DNA from 3 places in the Streptomyces sp. NPDC049879 genome. Region 1 is predicted to be linked to each of the others. Evidence: riboswitches for the same ligand, from Rfam matches in the RefSeq annotation. Region 1 holds a riboswitch; each other region holds the start of a gene.
The links. A riboswitch is a leader RNA that binds a small molecule or an ion and turns the genes downstream of it on or off. The one in region 1 is predicted to bind cyclic di-AMP.
Positions count from the first base shown of each region.

Region 2: linked by a shared signal. The riboswitch ahead of ACIBPC_RS29425 (transglycosylase family protein) and the one ahead of ACIBPC_RS06935 (M23 family metallopeptidase) in region 1 are both predicted to bind cyclic di-AMP.
Region 3: linked by a shared signal. The riboswitch ahead of ACIBPC_RS29610 (M23 family metallopeptidase) and the one ahead of ACIBPC_RS06935 (M23 family metallopeptidase) in region 1 are both predicted to bind cyclic di-AMP.

Region 1 is NZ_JBITKT010000002.1:14,216-23,589, forward strand. Features, by position in the region: gene trmB (tRNA (guanosine(46)-N7)-methyltransferase TrmB) at 191-916, shown strand; gene ACIBPC_RS06910 (PrsW family intramembrane metalloprotease) at 991-2,259, shown strand; gene ACIBPC_RS06915 (hypothetical protein) at 2,141-3,328, opposite strand; gene ACIBPC_RS06920 (hypothetical protein) at 3,467-4,039, shown strand; gene ACIBPC_RS06925 (very short patch repair endonuclease) at 4,083-4,544, opposite strand; gene ACIBPC_RS06930 (aldo/keto reductase) at 4,592-5,545, opposite strand; gene ACIBPC_RS06935 (M23 family metallopeptidase) at 5,619-6,791, opposite strand; cyclic di-AMP (ydaO/yuaA leader) riboswitch at 6,799-6,968, opposite strand; gene ACIBPC_RS06940 (ArsR/SmtB family transcription factor) at 7,288-7,701, shown strand; gene ACIBPC_RS06945 (cation diffusion facilitator family transporter) at 7,701-8,621, shown strand.
Region 2 is NZ_JBITKT010000011.1:74,420-83,793, reverse strand. Features, by position in the region: gene ACIBPC_RS29440 (DUF501 domain-containing protein) at 1-68, opposite strand, end outside; gene ACIBPC_RS29435 (septum formation initiator family protein) at 115-621, opposite strand; gene eno (phosphopyruvate hydratase) at 761-2,041, opposite strand; gene ACIBPC_RS29425 (transglycosylase family protein) at 2,294-2,977, opposite strand; cyclic di-AMP (ydaO/yuaA leader) riboswitch at 2,981-3,111, opposite strand; gene ACIBPC_RS29420 (hypothetical protein) at 3,467-3,835, opposite strand; gene ACIBPC_RS29415 (cytochrome P450) at 3,950-5,230, opposite strand; gene ACIBPC_RS29410 (sensor histidine kinase) at 5,223-6,539, opposite strand; tRNA gene ACIBPC_RS29405 (tRNA-Gln) at 6,697-6,768, shown strand; gene ACIBPC_RS29400 (serine/threonine-protein kinase) at 6,771-8,036, opposite strand; gene ACIBPC_RS29395 (hypothetical protein) at 8,033-8,563, opposite strand; gene ACIBPC_RS29390 (N-6 DNA methylase) at 8,649-9,374, opposite strand, start outside.
Region 3 is NZ_JBITKT010000011.1:113,316-122,689, forward strand. Features, by position in the region: gene ACIBPC_RS29570 (STAS domain-containing protein) at 106-486, shown strand; gene ACIBPC_RS29575 (ATP-binding protein) at 671-1,327, shown strand; gene ACIBPC_RS29580 (response regulator transcription factor) at 1,433-2,110, shown strand; gene ACIBPC_RS29585 (ATP-binding protein) at 2,123-3,388, shown strand; gene ACIBPC_RS29590 (GtrA family protein) at 3,374-3,877, opposite strand; gene ACIBPC_RS29595 (5-(carboxyamino)imidazole ribonucleotide synthase) at 3,941-5,089, shown strand; gene purE (5-(carboxyamino)imidazole ribonucleotide mutase) at 5,086-5,619, shown strand; gene ACIBPC_RS29605 (dipeptidase) at 5,616-6,803, shown strand; cyclic di-AMP (ydaO/yuaA leader) riboswitch at 7,162-7,351, shown strand; gene ACIBPC_RS29610 (M23 family metallopeptidase) at 7,355-8,113, shown strand; gene ACIBPC_RS29615 (ABC transporter permease) at 8,196-9,023, opposite strand; gene ACIBPC_RS29620 (ATP-binding cassette domain-containing protein) at 9,020-9,374, opposite strand, start outside.

The DNA.
Region 1 (9,374 bases):
ACCTGCGCTGAACGGCCGGTGACGTGATGTCAGCCACATTCCGCGCCCCTTTCCACCCTCCTCCCACGCTCCTCCCACGCCGCACCCCGCCCGCCCCGGGACGGGCGGCCGGGCCGGGTCCACCGCGGCCGACCGTAAAATCGGACGCATTGTGACCGAGCACCCTGACGGTTCCGGCGTGACCGGAACGATGTTCCCACCCGGCGCCGGACCCGCCGCCGACCCGGCGGGGAACCGCTTCGACCGGCGCATCCGCAGCTTCCAGCCGCGCCGCAGCCGCGTCACCGCCGCCCAGCGCGACGCGCTCCTGCGGCTGTGGCCCGAGCGCGGCACCGAGGTCGACGGGCGCGCCGTCCTCGACCTCGACGCGCTCTTCGGCGGCCTGCCGGTCGTCCTGGAGATCGGCTTCGGCATGGGCGAGGCCACCGCCGCGATGGCCGCCGCCGACCCCGGCACCGGCATCCTCGCCTGCGACGTCCACACCCCCGGCCAGGGCAACCTGCTGCGCCTCGCCGACGAGCGCGGCCTCGGCAACGTACGGGTGGCCAACGGCGACGCGCTCATCCTGCTGCGCGAGATGGTCCCGCCGGGCGCGCTCGCCGGCGTCCGCGTCTTCTTCCCCGACCCGTGGCCCAAGACGCGCCACCACAAGCGCCGCATCATCCAGCCGGAGTTCACCGAGCTGGCCGCCTCGCGCATGGCGCCGGGGGCGCTGCTGCACTGCGCGACCGACTGGGAGCCGTACGCCGCGTGGATGCTGGAGGTGCTGACGGCGAGCCCGTCGTTCGCGAACACGGCGCCCGACGGGGGTTACGCGCCCCCGCGCGCGGCGGGGCGCCCGGCGACGCGCTTCGAGCTCCAGGGGCTCGCGAAGGGACACACCGTGCGGGACCTGCTCTTCCGGCGCCTGGGCTGACGCGTACACCCCACCGCCGTACGGCTCGCGCACGGTCTGTCCCGGCCGGGCGCGCAGCCCGTAAAGTCGGGCGGGTGCCCCACGCGTTCCCCCCACGCCCCGCGTTCTCACCGTCCCCGGTGCTGGTCTGGGGGCCGCTGGTGGTGTGCGCGGTGCTGGTGGCGCTGGTGATCAGGCACGAGGCGGGCGCCGAGGGGTTCGCGTCCGGGGTGGCGCTGGCGCTGCTGCCGCTGCCGTTCGTCGCCGTGGTGTTCGCGCGGCTCGACGCGGTGGCGCCCAAGCCGGCGCGCACGCTGTTCTTCGCCTTCTGCTGGGGGGCGTGCGCGGCCACCTTCACGGCGCTCGTGATGAACGGCGTGATGTGGCGCTGGCTCACCGGCGCGTCCGACACCGTCGCGCCGGCGCACGACGACATGCTGCGCCTCACGCTGGTCGCGCCGGTGGTCGAGGAGGTCGGGAAGGGCGCCGTGGTGCTGCTGCTCTTCCTGTACCGGCCGGTGCTGTTCCACGGCGTGCTGGCCGGTCTCGTCACGGCCGGTCTGTCGGCGACGGGCTTCGCGTTCACGGAGAACGTCCTCTACCTCGGCAGCGCCGTCACGCAGGACCGCCTCGCGGGCGCCACCGGGATGATCGACTCGACGGCGGTGATGACGTTCGTCGTCCGCGTCCTCGTCGCGCCCTTCGCGCACCCGGTCTTCACCGCGCTGACCGGCGCCGCCATCGGCCTCGCCGCCACGCTGCCGCCCGAGCGGCGCGGGCAGCGCCTGGCACTGCCGCCGCTCGGGCTCGCCGCCGCGATCGCGCTCCACTCGGTGTGGAACGCGTCCACCGCCCTGTCGTTCCTCGGCTTCGCCGCCGTCTACGTCCTGCTGATGCTGCCCGTCTTCGCCCTGCTGAGCCGCCTGGCGCTGCGCGAACGGCGGCGGCAGCTGCGCAGCGTCCGCCGCACCCTGCCCCTCTACACCGAGGCGGGCTGGCTGACCGAGGGGGAGCCCGAAGCGCTCGGCTCACTCCGGTCGCGCACCCGCTCACGCCGGCTCGCGCGACGGCGCCACGGCCCCGCCGGGGCGCGCGCCGTCGCCGACTACCAGGCCACCGCCGCCGCCCTCGCGCTGCTGCGCGAACGGGCCGACCAGGGCGTCGCGGGCGACGACTTCCCCACCCACGAACGCGACCTCCTCGCCCGCCTGTGGCGCCACCGCGACCTGGCGGTGGCGCCGATCCTCAGCGCAGCGCGGTCAGCGGACCGTCGTTCCCGCGCGCGTGCGCCCGGATCCACTGGCGCTCCTCGGCCCGCAGCTGCCCAGGCCGGTCGAAGCCGATCAGATCGAGACGCTCGCTGACGTCGAGGAAGTCCAGCAGCCGCACGACGGTGAACGCGGTGCTCGTGTCGGCCGCCCAGCGCGCCTCGCCGATCAGGGCCGGGTCGCGCAGGGGGCGGGCCAGGGTGCGGTCGCCGACCCAACGCTGCGCGCCCGGCACGAGCCGCTCCCGCACCGCCTCGCGCCACTCGGACGGCTTGTCGCCGAAGACCAGGCGCGTCGTCACCTGCTGCCGCCAGCCGGGGCCGCCGCTGCGGTGCGCGACGGCGTGGACGTCGGTGCGCGCGCCGGTGCCGGGCGGGTGGAGGCGGAAGGAGTCGACGCGCACGACCACGTCGTACGCGTCGATCGTCGCGCCGAGGCCACCGGCCGCGACCTCCTCGCCATTCGCGACGACGCAGACCGTACGGCCCTCGACCTGGCCGCGCAGGTCGCCGACGCCGAGGGGCGTGGCGCCGCCGAGCAGCGGGTCCGCCATCGCGCCGTCGACGGCGAGGCGGCTGTACGTGCCGAACGCCTCGGCGAGCGCGCGGGTGCCGGGGTCGGTGGCGCCGTGGCCGGCGAGGCGGCGTTCCATGGCGTCGGTGAGGGCGGCGCGCACCTCGACGCGCGGCAGCTCGCGCAGGCGCGCGCCGGGGTCGACGGTGTCGGCGGCGAGGAGCGCGTTGCGCTTGGCGCGCAGCACGGTGAGGCGGCGCGCGACATCCTCGGTGCCGCCGGCGGCGAGCGACTGGTAGCGCTCGTACGCCTCCACGGCCTCGATCTCGCGTCCGTCCGCCTCCAGCGCGCTCCCGCGCAGCCGCCAGGCGCCCTTGGAGCGGGCGCGGAGCGCGACGGCGGAGTCGGCGATGCGGCGGGCGAGCCGTATCTCCCCTGCGTCGAGGGCGTGTTGGCCGGTGCGCAGGAGCGCGTCGAAGGCGCGCTCGGCGGAGGGCTCGTGGGCGGAGTGCTCGACGACGAGGGCGCCGATCGCCGCGACGAGGGCGGCGTCGCCACCGCCCCCGGCCACATAGGCGGCGCATTCCCGTACACATGCGGTGAACAGATCCTCGGCGCGTGCGACGCTGCCGGGCCGCAGCCTGAACTTCATGGCCCGAGCCTGCCCGGCCCTGGGGGTGGTCCGCGTGACCCGGGAGTACCGGACAGGTGAACGTTCCCTGTCTAGCGCTCCGCCCGTACGGTCCGTAACGTCTCCTGCACGCCTCGCGCTTCGTCGTAGGACGGTGTCATGTTCACCGAACACCAGCAGCAGCTCCGCGAACGCTTCCTCGCCGCGCCCGTCTCCGCCGCGCCGCCGCCGTGGCGCCAGGTCCTGGCCATGGCCATCGGCGGGCTGCTCGGCGTCGGCTTCGGCACGGACCCGGACGGCGGGCGGGAGCTGCTGATGGTCGTCTCGCTGACGGGCCACGGCGTCCTCGACGCGGCGACCGGCGCGCTGCTCGCGCGCGACCGCGACCCGGACCCCGACGTGAGCGAGCCGACGGGCCCGCACCTGACCTGCCCCGGCCTCGGCCCCCTCGCCGGCGGCCACATCCGCATCGCCGGCGTGCACGGCGGCGGGCTGCACTCGACGACGGCCGACGGCTGGACGGTCGACGTCGTCAGCCCCGACTGGCCACACCACCGCGTACTGCTCTCACGCGACGGCGGCCTCTGCCACGGCCCGGCAGGCGGCGACTGGTGGCTGATCCACCGCACCACACACGCCCCCCTGCGCACCACGGGCTTCTCACCGACGGGCACATCACTGGCAATAGCAACAAGCACAACACTGACCCTCCTGACCCGCACACGGGGGTGACGACCGTCGGCCCCCCGTGTCGCGTCAACAGGCCGGAGGCCGGTCAGGCGGCGGCGCGGCGGGCGATCACGTGGGCGGCGATCGTGTCCGCGCAGGCTTCGGATGACTCGTGCTCCCAGAAGCGGAGGACAAGCCAGCCCGCTTCGGTGAGGCGGCGGTCCGTGTCGCGGTCCCGTGCGACGTTGCCGGTGACCTTGCCCGACCAGTAGCCCTCGTTGGTGCGCGGTGAGACGTAGTGCTCGGGGCAGCCGTGCCAGTAGCAGCCGTCGATGAACACGGCGACGCGCACTGGGCGGAAGACGATGTCCGCCGTCCGCCGGAGATCGGGCAGCGGACGGGCGGACACGCGGTACCGCATGCCCCTGGCGTGCAGCAGTGTCCGTACGAGGCGTTCGGGTTTCGTGTCCCTCGCCTTGATGGCCTGCATGTTGCGGCGCCGGGCCGCGGAGGAAGCCCATGAGCCAGGCGGAGGCTCCCACTTCCCCGTCTCAGCCGTCTCGGACACCCGGCCATTCTCCTTCGGAACGCGCTGCACCCTATGGGCGGGGGCGGTCAGGCAGCGGGAGGGGTTGAGGCTTCGGTCAGGGTGGTGAGGTCGGTGGGGGGCAGGGTGAGAGTTGTCGCGGCCAGGAGGGCGGGGAGTTGGGTGGTGGTGCGTGCGCTGGCGATGGGGGCTGTCACGGTGGGCTGGGCTGCCAGCCAGGCGAGGGCGACGGTGGCCATCGTGGTGCTGTGCGCGTCGGCGACGGATTCCAGGGCTGCCAGGACGCGGCGGCCCCGTTCGGTGGTGAGGTGCTTCGAGGCGCCGGCGGCGCGGGGGCTGTCCACGGTGGTGTCGGCGCGGTACTTGCCGGTGAGGAAGCCGGCGGCCAGGCCGGAATACGGGAGGGCGCCGAGGCCGTGGTGGGCGGCGGTGGCGGCGAGTTCGCCCTCGTAGGACTCGCGGGAGACGAGGTTGTACCTCGGCTGGAGCGCGACGTACGGGGTGGTGCCCTCGCGGGCGGCGAAAGCGAGGGAGGCCTCCAGGCGGGCCGGTGAGATGTTGGAGGCGCCGAGGGCGCGGACCTTCCCCTCGCGGACCAGTTCGTCCAGCGCGGTCATGATCTCGGAGACCTCGACGGTCTCGTCGTCGAAGTGCGTGTAGTACAGGTCGATGTGGTCGGTGCCGAGGCGGCGCAGGGACTCCTCGGCGCCGCGCTTGATCGTGGACGCGGCGAGGCCGCGCAGGTCGGGGTGGCTGCCGACCTTGGTGGCGACGACGATGTCGTCGCGGCGGCCGCGGCGGGCCAGCCAGCGGCCGATCAGCGTCTCCGACTCGCCGCCCGTATTGCCCTCGTGCCAGGCCGAGTAGGCGTCCGCGGTGTCGATGAAGTTGCCACCGGCGTCGGCGAAGGCGTCGAGGACGGCGAAGGTCTCGGACTCGTCCGCGGTCCAGCCGAACACGTTGCCGCCGAGGCAGAGCGGGGATACGTGCAGGTCGCCGAGGGGGCGCAGGGGTGCAGTCATACCGGGCAGCGTAGACCGACGGCCCTGATGTCGGGGGGTGTCATCAGGGCCGCCGGGGTGCGAGGGGTGCGCGTCAGACCGTGAGGCCCTTGTCGCGCAGCCAGGCCAGCGGGTCCACGGGGTCGCCGCCCGCGGGCCTGACCTCGACGTGGAGGTGGGGGCCGGTGGAGTTGCCGGTGGAGCCGACGAGGCCGATCTGGTCGGTGGTGGTGAGCTCCTGGCCGGCCGAGACGCTCATCGAGGAGAGGTGGCAGTACCAGAGCTCGGTGCCGTCCTCCAGCTCGACGATCACGCGGTACCCGTACGAGCCGGCCCAGGCGGCCTCGGTGACGGTGCCGGTGTGGATGTTCTTGACCGGGGTGCCGGTGGAGGCGGCGAAGTCCTGGCCGGTGTGGTTGGACTGCCACATGGCGCCGTCCTGGCCGAAGCCGGAGCTGAGGCGGTAGTCGGAGAGCGGGAGGACGTAGCTGGCGGCGAGTTCGCGGCGGCGCTGCTCCTCCTCGGCGCGGCGGCGTTCCTCCTCCTCGCGCTGGCGCTGCTCCTCCAGGGCGCGGCGCTCGTCCTCGGCGGCCTCGGCGGCGGCGCTCGCGGCGTCCGCCTCGGCGGCGGCGACGGCGGTGTCCACGGCCTGGGTGTCGGCGCTGGTGGCCTGGCGGTCGGCCTGCTGGAGGATCCGGGCGCGCAGGGCCTCGCCCGCGTCGGTCCTGCCCGCCTCGACGTCGGCCTCGGTGACGCCCGCCTCGGTGAAGGGGGCGGCGGTCGGCGCGGCCTCGTCGGCGGACAGCAGGCCGCCGACGACCGGCAGTTGGCCGGGGATGTCGCGGAGCTTGTCGGCCGCGGCGTCCATGCCGGGCAGCGATCCGGCGCCCTGGTCGTTGGCGGAGGCCATGCCGCCCGCGCCCACGGCGGCGATGACGCCGACGCCGAGGACGGCGCGGCTGCGGGCGATGGTGCCGCCGCCCTTGCGGGCGACGCGGTGGCGGCCGCGGACGGGAAGGAGGGTGTCCTCGCTGGGGTTCCACTCGGTGCGCGGCTCGTCGTCGGCGGCGCGCGGGCCGAAGTACGCGGGGGGCTCGGGGTGTTCGGTCACGTCCGGGTGCGTCCCGTAGGTGCCGTAGGGGCCGTTGTGCATGCCGTGCGCGCCCTGCGTGGGCCAGGCGGCGGTGTCATGGGGGTCGTGCGAGCCGAGGAGCTGCTGCGCGCCCTGGCGCGTGTCCTCGAAAGAGGCATGCCGGTTCGACGCCACGGAGGCGCTCTCCTTTCCTTCCCTCGCCTACCGGGTTAGCTGACGGGTTCGGAGCAGGAAGGTCTCCTACGGGCGGCCGACGGCGGTGGCCGATGGCTGTCCGATTCACCCCAGGTGGTGGTTCCCCGGTTCCATAGGTGCAGTTGTTCCGCACGCCGGATTCGGCGACAGAGCGCGGTGCCGTCCTTGCGACGACAGTGACGACCGCGCTGCGTTATCGAACGTTAATAGAAGTCGGCGCCGGATTCCAAGTGTCCGCAGGAAAGATGCCGGGAAGGGGCGCGGAGATTCGCGACGCAAGGGCATCAAAACGGGCATTCTCCGAGGGCAGTGTGCCGCATCTCGCATCTGACGGAGTGTCATTTGTTATGCGGAGCGCACTGACGTGTTCACGATCGGTAAGGGTGGCGCGGCGGGCGGGGGCGGGCCGGGGGGATGACAACGGTTACCACGGCAGCCTTTGACACGGGCGCGGCGGTGCCTCCACCCTGCACATATGAAGAGGTCTTCAGACGAGCTGGTCCCCGCCGACGGCTGCGCCGTGCGGCTGGTGGACCCCGAACGGGTGCACGAGGTCAGAAGCCGGATGCCGGCCGAGCCCGACCTGGCGGACACCGCCGACATCTTCGGCCTGATGGCGGACCCGGGCCGCCTGCGGCTGCTCGTCGCCCTGCTCGACGGCGAGCTGTGCGTCTGCGACCTGGCCGCCGTCACCGGCATGAGCGAGTCGGCCACGTCGCACGCCCTGCGGCTGCTGCGCGCCCACCGCGTCGTGGCGGCGCGGCGCGCGGGCCGGGTGGCGTACTACCGGCTGGACGACGCGCACGTGCGGATGCTGCTCGACCTGGCCGTGGCCCACACGGGGCACACCGAGGCGATCCACCCCGAGCGGACGGGCGGGCCGCGCTGATGGGTCACGGACACGCGCACGGCCATGGGGGCGGCGGCGGGGCGTCGGCCACAGGCAGGCACCGGGGGCGGCTCGCCGTCTCGTTCGCGCTGATCGCCGCGTTCTTCGTCGTCGAGCTGGTCTTCGGCGTGCTCTCCGGCTCCCTGTCCCTGCTCTCGGACGCGGGGCACATGGCGGCGGACGTCGTGACGCTCGCCGCCGCCCTGGTCGCGACGCGGATCGCCGCGCGCCCGGACGCGACGGGCCGCCGTACGTACGGCTCGTACCGCGCGGAGGTCTTCGCGTCGGGTCTCGCCGTGCTGCTGATGCTGGGCGTGGCCGTCTACATCGTCGTCCAGGCCGTCGGGCGCGCGGGCGGCGGCGCCGAGGTGGAGACCGGCCCGATGGTGGCGGTCGGCGCCCTCGGCCTCGCGGTGAACGTCGCCGCGCTCCTGCTGCTGCGCGCCGGGGCGGCCGAGAGCCTGAACGTGCGGGGCGCGTATCTGGAGGTCGTCGCCGACACGGCGGGGTCGGTGGGCGTCGTCGTGGCGGGCTGGCTGGTGGCGGCGACCGGGCGGCCGGTGTGGGACACGCTGGTCGCGCTGGCGATCGGCTGCTTCGTGGTGGTGCGGGCGCTGCTCCTGGGCCGCCAGGTGCTGGCCGTCCTGGCGCAGCACGCGCCCGAGGGGATGGACCTGGACGAGGTGACCGGCGACCTGGCGGCGATCGAGGGCGTGGCGGACGTGCACGACCTGCACTTGTGGACGCTGACCTCCGGCATGCCGGTGGCGACGGCGCACCTGGTGGCGTCCGAGCGGGCCGACCCGCACGCCGTCCTCGACCGGGCGCGGGACGTGCTGCGGCGTCGGCACGGTGTGGCGCACGCGACGCTCCAGGTCGAGCCCTCGGGGCACCAGGGGTGTGACGAACTCGGCTGGTGAGCCGTGGACGGGGCCCGCGTCGCGGGAGCGGCGCGGATCGCGCGGCCCCGGGAGGCGGCGGGGGCGTGTCCTGGGGAAAGACGGGGAGGAAGTCGCACGCCATAGCCGGGCGACGCGCGTGGAATCCGCCGGACGGGTGGGTGCGGATGTCGGGCCGCGGCTTCCCCGGGGGCCCCGGGGGCGGTCCGGGCTTCCCGGGGACACGAACGCCATGGTCATCCCGGGTGCGGGCCCGACAGGCGATGGACCGGCTGTTTCTCCCGCGCGGGAATTCACCCGGCGGTTCCGGAAAAGCAGAACGGTGCGCGAAAGCCGTTGCGTGCGGAAAATAGGGGACTCTTCGGACAGCGCCGGGAGCGAATAGTCCGCTGTTTCCCGAAAGGCGTATTCGGCGAGATCGCCGAATCCCGCGGAGGCCGATCGACGGAAATGGCCTTTCGGCGCCACGAGCAGGGCGAGGAGGAGAACCCGGACGGCGAGTCGGGCCGCGTCCCACCGCGGTCGGCGCGGCAGGCGGCCGTTTCGCGACCCCGTGGCCGCGGCAGCTCCTCCGAGACGTTTCCGCTCCATGGCCCCTCCCCGTTCCGCCGACTGTCGGCAAGGGAGGTACGGCCGGCGCTCACGGTCCGTTCCCGGGATGTCGTTACGGTCAAGAGGAGAGCGGCACCGATCACTTCCGGTCGCAGACGCTCATCTCGCGCAGGGAACCGGCCACTTCCGGCCCGGGACGACACGGCCGCTGGCCCCGCCCTG
Region 2 (9,374 bases), on a different contig from region 1:
CGCACGACGGCGGTGTCGGCGGCGTCGGGGGCGGTGGGTGTCGTCTCCACGGGGAACTCTCCGGTCACGGCTCATCGGGGGCGCGGACCCGTCCCGCCGTGCCGCGCGCGGCGGTCACGGTGTGGCGTCCGCGCCGTCGGCGCGGTCGAGTCCTTCCCACATCTTCTCGTGCCACGGCCGCTCCCCGGCGGCGCCCCTGTTCTCCAGGCGCTCGCCCTCGTCCGCCTCTGCGGTGTCGCCCGGGTCGGGGATGACGTAGCCGACCTCGCCCGGCAGGACGAACAGGAGCCGTTCCCTGGCCTGCCGCTGGACGTACGCGTCGTCCTGCCAGCGCGCCTTCTCGTCGCGCAGCTCGGCGACGCGGTCGCGCGCCTCCTCGGCCTGGCGGCGCTGGTCGGCGATCTCGGAGCGCTGCTGGATGTACTGCCGCAGCGGGTACGCGAGGGCGACGACGAGGGAGCAGATCACCAGCGCGAGGACGGCCGCGCGGCCGGTGAGGCGCACCCGGCGGGGCCGGGGGGTCAGCCTGCGGGTCTGCGCCTGGTAGACGCGGGCGGCGGCCTGTTCGCCGAGCGCCCGCAGTCTGGTGGCGGTGGAGAACCGGTCGCGCTCCGCGGCCACGTCGCCTCCCGTCCCGGCCCTGCCGTGTCGCCGTCTCGTCCGTGCACCCGTCCCCGCCACCGTACGGGACGGAGGGCGGGGAGGGGCGCTGGGGACGGGTGGTGGCGGGCGGATGTCGCGCCCGCCGGTGCCGTACGGGTCAGCCGCGGAAGCGCGGGAAGGCGGTGCGGCCCGCATACACGGCGGCGTCGTCGAGGATCTCCTCGATGCGCATCAGCTGGTTGTACTTGGCGACGCGCTCGGAACGGGCGGGCGCGCCGGTCTTGATCTGGCCGCAGTTGGTGGCGACGGCGAGGTCGGCGATGGTGACGTCCTCGGTCTCGCCGGAGCGGTGGGACATCATGCACTTGAAGCCGTTGCGCTGGGCCAGCTCGACGGCGTCGAGGGTCTCGGTGAGGGAGCCGATCTGGTTCACCTTGACGAGCAGCGCGTTGGCGGAGCCCGCGTCGATGCCGCGCTGGAGGCGCTCGGGGTTGGTGACGAACAGGTCGTCGCCGACGATCTGGACCTTGTGGCCCAGGGTCGCGGTGAGGGCCTGCCAGCCGTCCCAGTCCTCCTCGCTCAGCGGGTCCTCGATGGAGACGAGGGGGTACGCGTCGACCAGCTCCGCGTAGTAGGCGGTCAGCTCCTCGGCGGTGTAGGCCTTGCCCTCGAAGGTGTAGACGCCGTCGGAGAAGAACTCGGTGGCGGCTACGTCGAGGGCGAGCGCGATGTCCTGGCCGGGGGTGTAGCCGGCCTTCTGGATGGCCTCGACGATGAGGTCGAGCGCCTCGCGGTTGGAGCTGAGGCTCGGCGCGAAGCCGCCCTCGTCGCCGAGGCCGGTGCCGAGGCCGCGCTCCTTGAGGACCTTCTTCAGCGTGTGGTAGGTCTCGGCGCCCCAGCGGACGGCCTCGGAGAACGACTCCGCGCCGATCGGGGCGATCATGAACTCCTGGATGTCCACGTTGGAGTCGGCGTGCGCGCCGCCGTTCAGGATGTTCATCATCGGCACCGGGAGCTGGTGCGCGTTGGGGCCGCCGAGGTAGCGGAAGAGCGGCAGGTCGCGGGACTCGGACGCGGCGTGCGCGACGGCGAGGGAGACGCCGAGGATGGCGTTGGCGCCGAGGGACGACTTGTCGGCGGTGGCGTCCAGGTCGAACATGGCCTGGTCGATGAGGCGTTGCTCGGTGGCGTCGTAGCCGACCAGCTCGGGGCCGATCTGCTCGATGACGGCGAGGACGGCCTTCTCGACGCCCTTGCCGAGGTAGCGGCTCTGGTCGCCGTCCCGCAGTTCGAGGGCCTCGAAGGCGCCGGTGGAGGCACCGGAGGGCACCGCGGCGCGGCCGGTGCTGCCGTCGTCGAGGCCGACCTCGACCTCGACCGTGGGATTGCCTCGCGAGTCCAGGATCTCGCGGGCGACGACGACGTCGATGGACGGCACGTGGGTCTCCTTCTGTCACGGGGCCTGGTGCGGCTGCTGGGCGCGGGGCTTCTCGGCGCCCGAGCCCTCTGAGCCTAACCGGCCCGTGGGCCGCCACCGCCCCTCAGCTCGCCAGGTCCGGCTGAACATCCGACGAACTCGCAGCTCAGCGGGGGTGCCAGCTTTTTGTTTATCCAGTGAAGAAAACCCGGTGCCCGGGGGTCGTGCGACCCCCGGGCACCGGGCCTGTACCCTCCGCGCGCGGCGGACGGCTCAGAGCACGAACTGCTGGCCCGGGAGGATCAGGTCCGGGTCGCCGCCGATCACGTCCTGGTTGTCGGCGTAGATCTGACGCCAGGTCGTGTCGTGGGCGGCGGCGATGGCCGACAGGGTGTCGCCCGGCTCGACCGTGTAGTCGCCGGTGGCGGCGGGGGCGGCCTGCTGCACGACGGGGGCCTCCTCGACGGGCGCGGGCGCCTCCTCGACGGGGGCTTCCTCGACGGGGGCTTCCTCGACGGGCGCCGGGGCCTCCTCGGCCGGGGCCGGCTCGCTGCCGCCCAGCTCGGGGGCGGGACCGCCCGCGGACAGTCCGGCCTGGGCGCCGCAGACCGGCCAGGCGCCGGGGCCCTGCATGGCGAGCAGGTTCTCGGCGGCGGCGATCTGCTGCTCCTTGGTGGCCTGGTCGGCGCTGGCGGCGTACTGCGTGCCACCGGCCGCCGCCCAGCTGGACGCGGAGAACTGGAGGCCGCCGTAGTAGCCGTTGCCCGTGTTGATGGACCAGTCGCCGCCGGACTCGCACTGGGCGACGGCGTCCCAGGTGTCGACGGAGGCGGCGCTGGCGCCGGTGGCGCCGATCAGCGGCACGGCGAGGGCCGCGCCGGTCACACCGGCGGCGGCGGCGAAGCGTACGGGCCTGCCCGGACGGCGGTGACGGCCCTTGGCGGAGGAGAAGCGCATGACGTTCCTTCTCACCGACGCCTGCGAGGTGAGCTGTCGGGTTCGGGCTGGTGAGTGCCCGGCCCCGGATGCCCTGCGGCGTCCGGGACTTCACCCCTAGCCGTTCCGTACGGTGCGTACGGCGCGGCGTCCGCGGCCCGGCCATGACGGCCGCCGGGTCGCGGGTTCGGGTCCCCCGCTCCTGCCCGCGGTGGTGCGGTGGTGGTCCCCCGGACCGGGGCAGGATTCGGCGTGGTCGGTCCGGGCGCCCGGCGGTGAACCGGGCGCAGGACACTAAACACACGTCGCCTAACGATTCAAGAACGATCAAGATCGTCCGAGATCGGTAAAGATCGCCACAATGCCGCGTCGCACTCGCGAACACCCTGAATCCGCGCAGGTCATGCGGCAATCGGACAGGTGGGACGAGAGGGGCGGAACGGAAGGCGGGAGAGACGATGCTCACACCCCGCACGCCCTCGCGGACCCCACCCCGGGCGCCCCCGCCGTTCAGGCCGCGGCGGACCTCAAGTACGCGCGGCGACGCGGGGAGATGGCGACGGTATCGCCCCCCATGTCGGATTTGTGAAAGGCGGCCGCGCCCCGGCGGAACGGGAGGACCGCCCCCCGCAGCGCGCGGCGCCCCTGCGCGGAGACGGGCGCGGCCGACTCCTCGGGACCGCCCATCTCCTCCTCGGCCTGCGCCTCCTCGGCCTCCTCGGCCCAGTCGACGTCGTCGCCGTAGTCCTCCCGGTACTCCGGCCGGAGACCGGCCCGCGCGGCGAACCGCCGGGCGCCCGCCCTCCCGGCTGCCGCCGCCCCGGCACCGCCGTCCCTGACCTGCCACGGACGACGCTGACGACCAGTCCCCGAGCGCATTTTGTAGGGCCTCCCTGAACGAACATGTACGAACACTGTTGCGGCTGAGGGGAACCTAGCCCTCCCCACCACTCGATCACAAGCCGATCCCACAGAGATCACGCGCGGATCACACTATTGACGCGGGGTCACCCGTCCCGGCCCGAACTCCACGGGCAGGGCGCGGAGTCCGCGCATGATGAGGCCGCCGCGCCAGCGCAGCGCCGACCAGTCGCCGCCGGGGCGCAGGTCGGGCAGCCGCGCGAGCAGGATCTCGAACGCCGTGCGGGCCTCCAGGCGGGCCAGGGGCGCGCCCAGGCAGTAGTGGATGCCGTGCCCGTAGCCGAGGTGCGGATTGTCGGCGCGCGCGAGGTCGAGGCGGTCCGGGTCGGTGAAGCGCGCCGGGTCGCGGTCGGCCGCGGCGAGGACGACGAGGACGGGGTCGCCGCGTTCCACCGCCTGCCCGCCGAGCGTCAGCGGCTCGTCGGCGAACCGCCAGGTGGCCAGCTCGACCGGCCCGTCGTAGCGCAGCAGTTCCTCGACGGCGCGCGCGGCGCGGTCGCCGCCGTCGGCCGCGTCCGCCGCGAACAGGCCGCGCATCGCGTCGAGTCGGCCCGGCGCGCGCAGCAGGGTGTGCAGCCCGTTGCCGATGAGGTTGACCGTCGTCTCGAAGCCGGCGAACAGGAGGATGAACGCCATGGCCGCGGCCTCCTCCTCCGTGAGCTGCTCGCCGTCGTCGGAGGCGCGGATGAGCCCGGAGATCAGGTCGTCGCCGAGGTCGGCGCGCTTGCGGTGGATCAGCTCGGCCAGATACGCGCGCATCCGCTTCACGGCCCGCCCTACGCCGCCGCGCCTGCCGGTGGTGTGCAGCATCATCCCGGCCCACGCGCGGAAGTCGTCCTGGTCCTCGCGCGGGACGCCCAGCAGGTCGCAGATCGCGAGGATGGGCAGCGGGAAGGCGAAGTCGTCGATCAGGTCGGCCGAGCCGCGCGCGGCGAACCCGTCGATCAGGGCGTGCGTCAGCTCGCGCACCCGGGGCTCGAACGCCGCCACGCGCCGGGGCGTGAACGCGGCGGACACCAGGCGCCGCAGCCGCGTGTGGTCGGGCGGGTCGATGTTGAGCAGGTGCGTCATGACACCGGCGCCGCGCTCGCCCGGGATGCCGACGCGGCCCCGCGCGTGGGCCTCGGCGGTGTGCGCCCCCGGGTTCTTGCTGAGCCGCGGGTCGGCGAGCGCGCGGCGGGCGTCCGCGTAGCGCGTCACCAGCCAGGCCTCGACGCCGCTCGGCAGCGTCGCCCGGTGCACCGGCGCGTGCTCGCGCAGCCAGGCGTAAGCGGGGTACGGGTCGGTGGCGAAGGCGGGGTCGAAGAGCGCGGGCGGCGCGTCCCCGCCGACCGGGCAGCGCGGCTCAGGCACCGGACGGCTCCCGCCGGTCGGGGATCACGGCCGAGACGCGGAAGCCGCCGCCGTCCGTCGGCCCCGAGACGAAGCCGCCGCCCAGCGCCATGACGCGCTCGCGCATGCCGAGCAGGCCGTTCCCGCCGCTCGGCAGGCGCGCGCCGGGGACCTGCGCGCCCTCCGGGGCGTCGTTCTGCACCAGCACGGCCACCTCGCCGTCGCGGTGCGCGAGCCGGACGCGGGCGGCGGCGCCCGCCGCGTGCTTGTGGACGTTGGTGAGCGCCTCCTGCACGACGCGGTAGGCCGTGGACTCGACCGGCTCCGCGTAGCCGCGCGGCTCGCCCTCCACGGACAGGTCCACGGACATGCCCGCCGCGCGCGACTGGTCGATCAGCGCGGCGAGCCCGTCGAGCGCGGGCCCCTCCGGCGGCGGGACGGCCTGGGGTCCTGGGGCCGCGGGCGGGCCGGTGGGCGCGGGGCGGGGCGGGGCGGCGACGAGGGGCTTGTCGGCGGCGCGCAGGACGCCGAGCATCGTGCGCAGTTCGGTGAGTGCCTGGCGGCCCATGTCACCGATGAGGGTGGCGTTGCGCGCGGCCTGCTCCGGGTCCCTGGGCGCCACGGCGGCGACCGCGGCGGCGTGCACCACCATGAGGCTGACGCGGTGCGCCACCACGTCGTGCATCTCGCGGGCGATGCGGCGGCGTTCCTCTCCCCTGGCCCACTCGGCGCGCTCCTCGGCGCGCTCGGCGAGGAGGACCAGCTCCCGTTCGAGCCCGCCCGCGCGGTCGCGCAGGGACTCGACGAGCCGCCGCCTGGCCCGTACGTACATGCCCAGCAGCACGGGCGGCACGACGAGGACGACGGCGAAGATCCCCGCGACCAGCGGACGGAACCAGGCGGGCATCGGCTGCGCGTCCAGGCCCGGGTCCTGCTTCAGCAGCAGCAGCGTGACGGCGAACGAGCCCGCCGCCTCCGCCGCGGCGAGCGCGCCGACGAGGCGGCGGGGCGCGTCCGTGGTGGCGAGGGTGTAGAGGCCGACGACGGTCAGGACGTCGCCCATCGTCGTGGGCAGGATGGCGATGGCGATGAGGATGACGGTCAGCGGGCGTTTGCGGCGGATGACGACCGTGCTGCCCGCGACGATGCCGAACAGCGCGACCAGCACCGGCGGCAGGCCCGTGCGCTGCGCGAAGTTGAGGCCCTGCATGACGCACTCGGCGGCCGACACCAGCGCGAGCCCTATGTCGAGCGCCGCGCTGCGCCGCCGCGTCCACCACCACAGCCGGTACCCCCCACCGGCTGTGGTCTCCTCCCCCGAAGTGTTCATGCCGACCAGCCTACGGGCGGGATCGGCACGTTTTCAGGAGGGTGCGCGGGGCCGCGGCGGGGCCGTCCGGCCGTCGCGTGGAGGGGGGCCGGGCTGGCATAGTGTGGGGTGTCCGGCGGGCGGCGGGTGATTGCAGCCGTTCTGGCGGGCGTTGCCATCCCCTGTGGTGTAATCGGCAGCACTGCGATTTTTGGTGTCGTAAGTCCAGGTTCGAGTCCTGGCGGGGGAGCCTCAGTGGCCCAGGTGGCGCAGGCAGAGCTGTTCGTCCGCTCTGAGCTGGAGCACCAGCGGGTCGTACGGGCCGCGGTCGGCGGTCAGGTCGTCGGCGAGGCGGCGTATCTCGGGCAGGGCGCGCTCGTACTGGGCGGTGTCCAGCAGGGTCGCGGCGTACTGCTTGCGCAGGGTGCGTACGACGGGTGACGTCTCGCCGAAGCGCTGCGCGGCGGCCGGGAGCGTGCGCCGCAGCAGGTCGGCGACCTCGTGGTAACGGGCCTGGGCCAGCAGCTGCTTGATCTCCTCCAGGCTCGCCGTGAGGTCGGGCTCGGGGGCGGCGTGGCGGGGCGGCCAGGGGGCGAGCGGGTGGCGCAGCGGGCGGGTGGGGTCCAGCGGGCTGTCCGCGCCTGTGCCTGTGCCGGGGCCCGCGGTGTGCAGGAGTTCGGCGAGGGGGACGAAGAGGGCGGCCGCGCTCCGGGGCCGGTCGGCGGGGTCCTTGGCGAGCAGTTGGTGGATCAGGTTGGCGAGCCCGGCGGGGAGGTCGGGGCGCAGCCCGGCGAGGGGGACGGGCTCCTCGTGCAGCTTCTTGTAGAGGAGGCCCGCCGGGTTGGGCGCGGTGAACGGGACGCGGCCGGCCAGCAGTTCGTACCCGATGGCGCCGAGCGCGTACAGGTCGGCCGCGGGGCCGACGGGGCTGCCGCCGACCGCCTGCTCGGGGGCCATGTAGACGGGCGTGCCGAGGAGGGTGCCGGTCCGGGTGAGGCGCGCCTCGTCGGTGTCGTCGGTGACGGCGGCTATGCCCAGGTCGAGGACGGTGATCCGGCCGTCGGGGCGGACCATCACGTTGCCCGGCTTGAGGTCGCGGTGGACGATGCCGAGGGCGTGCACGGCGGCGAGCGCGGAGCAGAGCTGCGCGAGGACGGCGACGGCCCAGGGCCAGGGGTACGGGTCGTGCTCGGCCAGGTGGTCGGCGAGGTCCGAGCCGTCGACGAGCTGCATGACGAGGAAGAGTTCGGCCCCGTCCTGTCCCGCGTCGTGGACGACGACCAGGCCCGGGTGGTCCACGCGGGCGGTGGCGCGGCACTCGCGGAGGAAGCGGTGGCGCAGGCTGTCGGCGTCGCCGTGGCCCGAGCCGTCGGCGAGGCGTTCGGCGTCGAGGAGCTTGACGGCGACGCGGCGTCCGCCCAGGGCGGTGTCGCGGCCCGACCAGACCTCGCCCATGCCGCCCTTGCCGAGGGGTTCGGTCAGTTCGTAGCGGCCCGCGAGGAGACGGGGGGAGGTCACCGGCCCTCCTGGCGGCGCAGGTACTCGCCCAGTTCGTCCAGTTCGGAGGCGACCTGGCGCATGCGGGACGAAGTGGAGGGTGACGGGGTGGGGGTCGCGTGCGGGGTGGGGGTCGCGTAGGCGCCGGGCGTGGGGGGCGGGGTGGGGTGGGGGGTGCCGTAGGGCGACGGGAGCGGCTGCTGCTGCGGGGGGTGGGCGCTGTGGCTCGGCAGGTAGCCCGTGAGGGCGGCGTGGACGCAGGCGCCCAGGATGAGGAGGACGGTGTAGGTCCCGCCGATGGCGCCCGCGGTGCCGTCGTTGTCGCTGGGGATCGTGATCAGCATGGTCAGCTCGCCCGCCGACAGCACCCCGTAGAGGGTGGCGAAGAGCCAGTCGGAGCGGCGTCCGCGGCGGGTCGCGATGTGGAGGAACGGCACCCAGGAGAGCACCCCGAGCGACAGGAGGGGCACCACGGCGAAGAGCCACCGCAGGACCTCGGCCCGGATGTCCCGGCGGGGCGGTGGCGGGGCCGTGGGCGGACCGTACATCGCACCCCCATCGGGTATCCGTTCGAGCGGTGCGACATGTCAGGCACCGCGGATCTGGATGATAGCCCTCCCCGCCGGGCGCCGTTCAGGGTCCGTCGTCGCCGGGCGGGAGGGTGCCCTCGGTCAGTCCGTCCACGGTGCCCTGCGCCAGGCGGCGGCCGAGTGCGGCGGCCTGGGCGAGGGCGTTCTCGAAGGCGGCCAGTTCGGCGAAGCGGCTGCCGTAGCGGCGTTGCAGGGGCAGCGGGAGCCGGGGGACCTTGAGGCGGCGCAGGTCGATGCGTCCCGCGGAGGAGGCGTAGCTGCTGGCCTGCCGTGTGTTGGCGCTGCCGCGCAGGAATCCGGCGAGGAACCACGGGTCGAGGGCGGTGGGGTCGGGGCGCAGCAGGCCGGTGTGGCGTTCGGGGGTGGTGCCCGCGTCGCTGTCGGGGACGACGTACGGGGCGGCGCTGCCGTCGTGGAACAGCGGGACCAGGATGTCGCCGGGGCGGGTGGGGGGTGGGTCGGTGGGGTGCAGTTCGAGGGCGCCGGAGCGGGCCAGTTCGCCCACAGTGACCGTCGACCAGTGCGGGGCGCCCGCGGGGACGTCGCCCGGGGGTACGGGCACCGGTGCGAGTTCCAGGGTGCGGCGCAGGGTCTCCTGGAGGTCGCGCTGCACGGCGGTGAGGGCAGAGCCGCCGGTGGTGTGCCCGGGTGGGGGCAGGTGGCGGGCGGGGGTGAGGTCGACCTCGTCGTCCAGCAGGTCGATGACGGGTAGCGCGCGGTGCACACCGGGGCGTGCGGGGAGGTCGCCGTCGCGGTCGAAGGCGGTCCA
Region 3 (9,374 bases), on a different contig from region 1:
CCGGAACCGGAGGGATGCCCGATTCGTTCGGCTGTCGGGACCAGAGGGCACGGGCTAAGGTTTCGAACCTAGCCAGTGAAGGCTCGGAGGAGAAGAGGGGGCTGCATGGACCGCGGGACACCGGACAGCGCGCACCGGAAGCAGCTGACGATCGACGTGCGGCGCAACGGGCCTGGCGCCGTGGTCACCCCGGCAGGTGAGCTGGACCACCATTCTGCCGACGCGCTGCGCGACGCCCTGGAGCAGTGCATCGCGGACGGCTGCCGCCGTATCGTCATCGACTGCTCGGCGCTCGAGTTCTGCGACTCGACCGGACTCAATGTGCTGCTGGCCACACGGCTGGAGGCGGAGGCGGTCGGTGGCGAGATCCACCTGGCGGCGATGCGGCCCATCGTCGCCCGGGTCTTCGAGATAACCGGTGCCGGCTCGGTCTTCACCGTGCACAGCACCCTTGCCGACGCCCTCGCGGCGCTCCCGGCGGACTGAGTGACGGGCGATACGCGCCGAACCGCCACAGGCGCGCGCGTCACACGATTGCCGGGATGGGGTGGGTGTGGCGACCCGCCCTCCGGGCAGGAGACCACACAGACCGATGTGTCCCCGGCGTCCCCAGGACGCCGGCGGACGAACGTTTCAGCAGCGTGGGGACGCGGTGAGGGGAGGCGTGGGCATGAATGCGACCCGGCCGATCCCGGCAGGCAGCGGTGACCCCGGGCCGGAGCCACAGAGCCCGGCCGCCGTCGACGAGAGCGGATACGGCACCGCCGGCTACGGGGACGTGGTGGGCGCCGAGGCCGTGGGCGAGACCGGCACGGACGTGCGGGAGCACGGCGCCCCGCCGGTGACGGAGGACGCGGCGGACGCGGACACGGACACGGCGGACGAGGGGCGCCCGCGCGCGGAGCCGATGCGGCAGATCAGACGGCTGCGGCTGGTGGGCACCGCCGGTGTCGTCGCGCGGTCGCGCGAGTTCCTGCGCGAGGCCCTGCACGACTGGGGCTGGCTCCCCTCCGAGACGGAGGAGCAGCGCGCCACCGCCGAGGACGCCCTGCTCGTCGTCTCCGAGCTGGTCACGAACGCCTGCCTCCACGCCGGGGGCCCCGACGAGCTGCGCGTCGGCCATGCCGCGAAGGTCCTGCGCATCGAGGTCGTGGACGGCGGCGAGGGCGACCCCGCCCTGCGCACCACCCGCCGCGCCGGCCAGCCAGGCGGCCACGGCATGTTCATCGTGGAACGGCTCTGCCTCGACTGGGGCGTCGCGCACGACACCGCGTCCGGCGGCAAGACCGTCTGGGCCGAGGTGGCCGCCCCGCCCGGCCTCGCGTGACCCGCGGGGCCCGTCCGCCCCTCCCGGCTCCACCGGGTCCTCCGCCGTCCGCCGGGATTGCCCGGTGACACCGGTACGGCGTCGCGGGGCGTCTACCATCGCCCCATGACCCGAGTACTGCTCGCAGAGGACGACGCATCCATCTCGGAGCCGCTGGCACGTGCCCTGCGTCGCGAGGGCTACGAGGTGGACGTGCGGGAGGACGGCCCCGCGGCCCTGCGCGCAGGACTGCGCGGCGACGTGGACCTCGTGGTCCTCGACCTCGGCCTGCCGGGGATGGACGGCCTGGAGGTCTGCCGCCGGCTGCGCACCGAGGGTCTGACCCTGCCCGTGCTGGTCCTGACGGCCCGCGCGGACGAGGTGGACACCGTCGTCGGGCTCGACGCGGGCGCCGACGACTACGTGACGAAGCCGTTCCGCCTGGCCGAGCTGCTGGCCCGCGTCCGGGCCCTGCTGCGCCGCGGCACGACGGAGTCCGCCCCCGCGCCCGCCGTCCACGGCATCCGGATCGACGTCGAGTCGCACCGCGCCTGGATGGGCGAGGAGGAGTTGCACCTGACCGCCAAGGAGTTCGACCTGCTGCGCGTGCTGGTACGGGACGCGGGCCGCGTCGTGACGCGCGAGCAGCTGATGCGCGAGGTGTGGGACACGACCTGGTGGTCCTCCACGAAGACCCTCGACATGCACATCTCCTGGCTCCGCAAGAAGCTCGGCGACGACGCGGCCAACCCCCGCTACATCGCCACGGTCCGCGGCGTGGGGTTCCGCTTCGAGAAGAGCTGACGGACCCCCGCCGTGCGCCGTCGCCTGATCAACTCGACCCTGGCCGTCGTCCTCGTCGTCCTCGCGGTCTTCGGTTTCTCGCTCTTCCTGGTGGAGGCCAGGTCCATCGAGTCGACCGCCCGCGACCGGCTGGACGCGGAGGCGGCCCGCGTGCTGGCGGACGTGGAGAGCCGGATCGCGTCCGGCGACCCGGTCACGGCCGAGGAGCTGCGCGCGTCTGTGCCGGCCGACCGGTTCGTGGAGATCGAGCTGGCGGAGGGGGAGCCGGTCCTGATCGGCGAGGAGCCGTCGGGCGAGGACATGACGGCCGTGGAGACCGGCGTGCACGGCGAGCGGGTGACCGTGGCGCAGCCGCGCAGCGTCGTCAGCGACGAGATCGGCCGCATGGTGACGATCACGCTCGTCGTCTCGCTGCTGGCGGTCGGCGCCGCCGTGCTGCTGGCGGTCCGGCAGGCCAACCGGGTCTCCGCGCCGCTGACCGACCTCGCCGAGGCGGCGGAACGGCTCGGCTCGGGCGACCCGCGCCCCCGCCACCGCCGCTACGGCGTCCCGGAGCTGGACCGCGTCGCCGACGTCCTGGACGCCAGCGCCGAGCGGATCGCCCGCATGCTGACGGCGGAGCGCCGCCTCGCCGCCGACGCCTCCCACCAGCTGCGCACCCCGCTGACGGCCCTGTCGATGCGGCTCGAGGAGATCATCGCCACCGAGGACCGCGACACCGTCCAGGAGGAGGCGGCGATCGCCCTGGCGCAGGTGGAGCGGCTCACCGACGTCGTCCAGCGGCTGCTGACGAACTCCCGCGACCCCCGGCTCGGCTCCGCCGTCGCCTTCGACATCGACGAGGTCGTCGTCCAGCAGATCGAGGAGTGGAAGCCCGCCTACCGCAGCGAGGGCCGGGCGATAGTGCACTCGGGCCGGGCGGGCCTGCGCGCGGTGGGCACGCCGGGCGCCGTCTCGCAGGTCCTCGCCTGCCTGATCGAGAACGCGCTGATGCACGGCGCGGGCACGGTCGCGCTGCGCACCCGCACGACGGGCAACCAGGTGGTCGTCGAGGTCACCGACCAGGGCCCCGGCGTCCCCTCGGAGCTGGGCGCCCGGGTGTTCGAACGCACGGTCAGCGGCCGCAACTCGACGGGCCTGGGCCTCGCGGTGGCGCGCGACCTGGCGGAGGCGGACGGCGGGCGGCTCGAACTGCTCCAGGCGCGGCCGCCGGTCTTCGCGCTGTTCCTGAGCCGGGAGGCCGCCGAGCAGGGCGGCGGCGGCTCAGACCGCGTCTGACGGGCCGGTCGTCCGCACGGTGCCGCCGGGCGCCGGTTCCGCCGGGGCGGTGGCGGGGGTGGCGCGGAAGACCCACGTGCGGTAGGACCAGAAGCGGAAGAGCGAGCCGATGCCGAGGCCGAGGACGTTCTTCGCGAGGTTGTCGGCGAGGGGCGAGGTGAAGCCGAGGCCGTAGTGCGAGAGCGCGAGCAGCCCGTTCTCGATGACCATCCCCGCGCCGGAGAAGAGCAGGAAGAGTCCGGCCTCCCGGCTCCTGCCGGTCTTGTCGCGGTGGCGGTAGGTCCAGTAGCGGTTGCCCGCGTAGTTGGTGCAGATCGCGGCCGAGGTGGCGATCACGCCGGAGCGCACGGGGGCGAGGCCCGCCGCCTGCGTACACAGGTTGAAGACCACGACGTTGACGAGGAAACCGAACGCCCCGACGGTGCCGAACTTGGCCGCCTCCCGCGCGACTCCGCGCAGCCGGTCGCGGAGTGTGAGCGCCTCGGTCATGGCAGCCATGGTAACCAGGCGCCTCCCTGCGTCCTCCGGGGGCGTGGCGGATACGCTGTGTGCGTGACATTTCCCGTGGTCGGCATGGTCGGCGGGGGGCAGCTCGCCCGTATGACCCACGAGGCGGGCATCCCGCTCGGCATCAGATTCAGGCTGCTCAGCGACACGCCGCAGGACTCCGCCGCGCAGGCGGTGCAGGACGTCGTGATCGGCGACTACCGCGATCTCGCGACACTCCGCGCGTTCGCGAAGGGCTGTGACGTGATCACTTTCGATCACGAACACGTCCCGACCGAACACCTGCGGGCCCTGGAGGCGGACGGCGTGCCCGTCCGCCCCGGCCCGGACGCGCTGGTGCACGCGCAGGACAAGGGCGTGATGCGCGCCCGGCTCACCGAGCTGGGCGTCCCCTGCCCGCGCCACCGCGTCGTGGCCGACCCGGACGACGTGGTGCGCTTCGCCGCCGAGACCGGCGGGTTCCCCGTGGTGCTGAAGACGGTGCGCGGCGGGTACGACGGCAAGGGCGTGTGGGTCGTGCCGGACGCCGCCTCCGCCGCCGCGACCACCGCGCCGTTCCGCGCCGGGGTCGCCGTGCTGGCCGAGGAGAAGGTGGACTTCGCCCGCGAACTGGCGGCGAACGTGGTGCGCTCCCCGCACGGCCAGGCCGTCGCGTACCCGGTCGTGGAGTCCGTGCAGGTCGGCGGCGTCTGCGACACGGTGATCGCCCCCGCGCCCGACCTGCCCGACGACCTCGCCCTCGCGGCCCAGCAGCTGGCGCTGCGGATCGCGGCCGACCTGGACGTCACGGGCCACCTGGCCGTCGAGCTGTTCGAGACCAGGGACGGCCGGGTCCTCGTCAACGAGCTGGCGATGCGCCCGCACAACTCCGGCCACTGGACGCAGGACGGCGCCGTCACCTCCCAGTTCGCCAACCACCTGCGGGCCGTGCTCGACCTGCCGCTCGGCGACCCGCGCCCCCGCGCGCGCTGGACGGTGATGGCCAACGTCCTCGGCGGCGACTTCCCCGACATGTACCAGGGCTACCTGCACTGCATGGCGCGCGACCCGAAGCTGAAGATCCATATGTACGGCAAGGACGTGAAGCCGGGCCGCAAGGTCGGCCACGTCACCACCTACGGCGACGACCTGGACGACGTCAGGGAGCGCGCCCGGCACGCGGCCGACTACCTCAGAGGAGTCATCACCGAATGAGCCCGCAGGACACCGCAGGACGCCCGCCCCTGGTCGGCATCGTGATGGGATCGGACTCCGACTGGCCGGTGATGCGGGCCGCCGCCGAGGCGCTGGACGAGTTCGGCGTGCCGCACGAGGTGGACGTCGTCTCCGCGCACCGGATGCCGCACGAGATGCTCGCGTACGGGGAGGAGGCGGCCGGGCGCGGCCTGAAGGCGGTCATCGCGGGCGCGGGCGGCGCGGCGCACCTGCCGGGCATGCTCGCCGCGCTGACGCCGCTGCCGGTGATCGGCGTGCCGGTGCCGCTGAAGCACCTGGACGGCATGGACTCGCTGCTGTCCATCGTGCAGATGCCCGCCGGCGTGCCCGTCGCGACGGTGTCCATCGGCGGCGCGCGCAACGCCGGGCTCCTCGCCGTCCGCCTGCTCGCCGCGCACGACGAGGCGCTGCTGACGCGGATGCAAGAGTTCCAGCTCTCCCTGCGCGAGCAGGCCACCGAGAAGGGCCGCCGACTGCGCGCCGCCCGTGCGGAAGGGCCCGCCGCGTGACCGACAGCCTCGCCGCGGCCCGCGCGCTGCTCGCGGAACACCCCGTCGTGGACGGGCACAACGACCTGCCGTGGGCCCTGCGCGAGCAGGCGGGCTACGACCTGGACCGCCTCGACATCGCCGCCGACCAGAGCGCCAGCCTGCACACGGACCTCGCCCGGCTGCGGGCGGGCGGCGTGGGCGGCCAGTTCTGGTCGGTGTACGTGGCCGCCGAGTACGCGGGGGACCGCGCTGTGAGCGCCGTCCTGGAGCAGATCGACGCGGTCGCCGCGCTGCTCGCCCGTTACCCCGGGTCGCTGCGCCGCGCGCTGACCGCCGACGACCTGGAGGCCGCACGCGCCGAGGGCCGTATCGCGTCGCTGATGGGCGCGGAGGGCGGGCACAGCATCGCCAACTCCCTGGCGACCCTCCGTGCCCTCCACACACTGGGCGTGCGCTACATGACGCTCACGCACAACCTGACGATCGACTGGGCCGACTCCGCCACCGACGCGCCCCGCCACGACGGCCTGTCCGCGTTCGGCGAGGAGGTCGTGCGCGAGATGAACCGTCTCGGCATGCTCGTGGACCTGTCGCACGTGGCCCCCAGCACCATGCGCGACGCGCTGCGGGTGACGGAGGCGCCGGTCCTGTTCTCCCACTCGTCGTCGCGCGCCGTCTGCGACCACCCGCGCAACATCCCGGACGACGTGCTGGAGCGGCTGCCGTCCAACGGCGGGGTGGCGATGGCGACCTTCGTGCCGCAGTTCGTGCTGCCCGCCGCGTACGAGTGGTTCACCGGCGCCGCCGACCACATGCGCGCCCACGGCTTCCGGCCGCTGGACCACACGCCTGAGGCCATGCGCCTGCTCGCCGCGTACGAGGCCGCCCACCCCCGGCCGCACGCCACGGTGGCCACCGTCGCCGACCACCTCGACCACATGCGGGACGTCGCGGGCGTGGACCACGTCGGCCTCGGCGGCGACTTCGACGGGACGGCGTACCTGCCGGACGGCCTCGACAGCGTCGCGTGCTACCCGAACCTCGTCGCCGAGCTGCTCGACCGGCGCTGGTCGGAGGCCGACCTGGCGAAGCTGACGTGGCGGAACGCGGTGCGCGTCCTGCGGGACGCCGAGGCGGTCGCCCGGGACGTGGCCGGGCGGCGCGGCCCGTCGCTCGCGACCCTCGCGCGGCTCGACGGCTGACCCTCGCGAACGAAACGGGCATCTGCCGCATAGCGGAGCCAAGTGGACGCCGGTTGCCTCCTGGTGACCGAGTTCACTCGGCCCGCGGCCCGTTCATCCTGTGAACGTGACGCGCGTCAACCGCCGTCCGCCGATCAACGGCCGGACCAGGGTCGTTGACGGTGCGTCACCGCCGCCGGTTCTCGCCCTCCGTGCCGGACCGGACGCGCGGTGTGACGGGTGCCTCGTCCGGGTATCGCCGGTCACACTCCTTCTGCGCCCTCTTTCTTGTGCCGTCCGAATTCATCGGCTTAACGTTCTGCCGCGCCGCGTCTCCGCGGCGCACCGCCCCCGGACGCCGAGTCCTGTCACCGGAGGCGGGGACACAGAGCTTTCCGCGTGACAGGAGCGGGGGACCCAATTCCGCCGGTGCCGACCCCAGGGGACGCACCGGCTCGGGGTGAAGCCGACGCCGTGCACCGGGCATCCGTGTGCCCGGAACGCCGTCGGCCGGGCAGTCTCCGGCCCGAACCCGACAGCTGACCTCGCAGGCGTCGGAGAGGAGCACACGCATGCCCGCACACGGACGTCACCGTCGCCGGCGAGCCGGCCGCATCTCCCGCGTCTCCCTGCTGCTCACCGCCGGCGGCGCCGGCGTGGCCCTGCCCCTCGTCGCGGCGGGCGGGGCGAACGCCGCGACGCCCGACACATACGAGGTCCAGCCCGGCGACAGCCTGGTGAAGATTGCCGCCGCCCAGGGCGTCGACGGCGGCTGGGAGGCGCTGTACGGCGCCAACAAGGACGTCGTCGGCACCGACCCGGGCCTGATCCACCCGGGCGAGACCCTGACGCTCGACGGCATCTCCGTCACCGCCCAGGCCGCCGCCCCCGCGCCCGCCGAGGCGCCCGCCGCGCAGCCCGCGACCGGCTCGTACGTCGCCCCCGTCGCGGGCGTCCACGGCAGCGGCTACGGCACGGCCGGGTCCCTGTGGGCCTCCGGGCACCACACCGGCGCCGACTTCCCGGTCGGCAGCGGTACGCCGGTCGCCGCCATCACGGACGGCGAGGTCATCACGGCCGGTTCCGGCGGCTCGTACGGCAACCAGGTCGTCATCAGGCACGCCGACGGCCACTACAGCCAGTACGCCCACCTGTCGTCGATCTCCGTCAGCGTCGGCCAGACCGTCTCCACGGGCCAGCAGATCGGCCTGTCCGGCTCCACCGGGAACTCCACCGGCCCGCACCTGCACTTCGAGGTGCGCACCGGCCCCGACTACGGCTCGGACATCGACCCGATCGCCTACCTGGCGCAGCACGGCGTGACCGCCTGACGGCCCACCCCGTCCCCACACGCGCGGGGGGCAGGACCCGGTTCCCCGGGCCCTGCCCCCCGCGCGCCGTCCCCCGGCCGGGTCAGCGGCTGAGCGCCTGGTAGCGGCGTACGGCCAGCGGCGCGAAGACCGCCGTCAGCACGACCGGCCACGCCACGGCGAGCAGCAGCGCGTTGTCCGACGCCCAGCCGCCGCCGCTGACGCCGGGGTTGCCGAACAGGTCGCGCAGCGCGGTGACGGTCGCGGACAGCGGATTCCACTCCGAGACGGTGCCGAGCCAGCCGGGCATCAGCTCGGGGGAGGTGAAGACGTTGGACACCGCGGTCAGCGGGAAGGCCAGCGGGAAGACGATGCCGCCCACGGCCTCCTCGTTGCGCACCACCAGGCCCAGGTAGATGCCGATCCAGGTGATGGCCACGCGCAGCAGGAGCACGAGCAGCAGGGCCAGCGCCGCGCGCCCGATGCCCCGGTGCCAGTCCCAGCCGACCAGCAGGCCGCACACCAGGACGACCACCAGTTCCACCAGCGCGCGCAGCAGGTCGGCCGTGCACCGGCCCATCAGCAGAGCGGGGCGGGCGATCGGCATCGAGCGGAAGCGGTCCACGACACCGCGCCGCACGTCCACGGCGATGGCGGTGCCGCTCGCGCCCATGCCGTACAGCATCGTCATCGCGAAGACGCCGGGCACCAGGAACTCCCGGTAGTTCCCGCCGCCCGCGACCGACATGCCGCTGCCGAAGACGTAGCCGAAGACCAGCACGAACATGATCGGCAGCACGAAGTACAGCACCGCCTCCTCGGGGACCCGCACGAGGTGCGCCATGTGCCGCCGCGTCATCGTCAGGCTGTCCGCGACGAGCCCCCGCCGCCGCGCCGGGGCGTACCCCTCGTGCACCGTGTCCGCGCTCATGCGGCACGCTCCTTCCCGGCGTCCGTGGTGTGTCCGGTGAGGTGCAGGAACGCCTCGTCCAGCGTCGGCCGCCGTGTGCCGATGTCCTCCACCGTGATGCCTGCCTCGTGCAGCGCCCGCGCCACTCCGGTGAGCGCCGCCACGTGATCGCTGACGGGTACGGACGCCCGCCGCGTGTCGGGGTCCGACTCCGGCCGCGCCCCCGGCCCGGCCACCCCGGCGAGCAGCTGCGTCACGCCCGCCAGGTCGGCGAAGTCGCGCACGACGACCTCGATCCGTGCGCCGCCGAGCCGCGCCTTCAGGTCGTCCGCCGTGCCCTCCGCCGCGATCCGCCCGGCGTCGATCACGGAG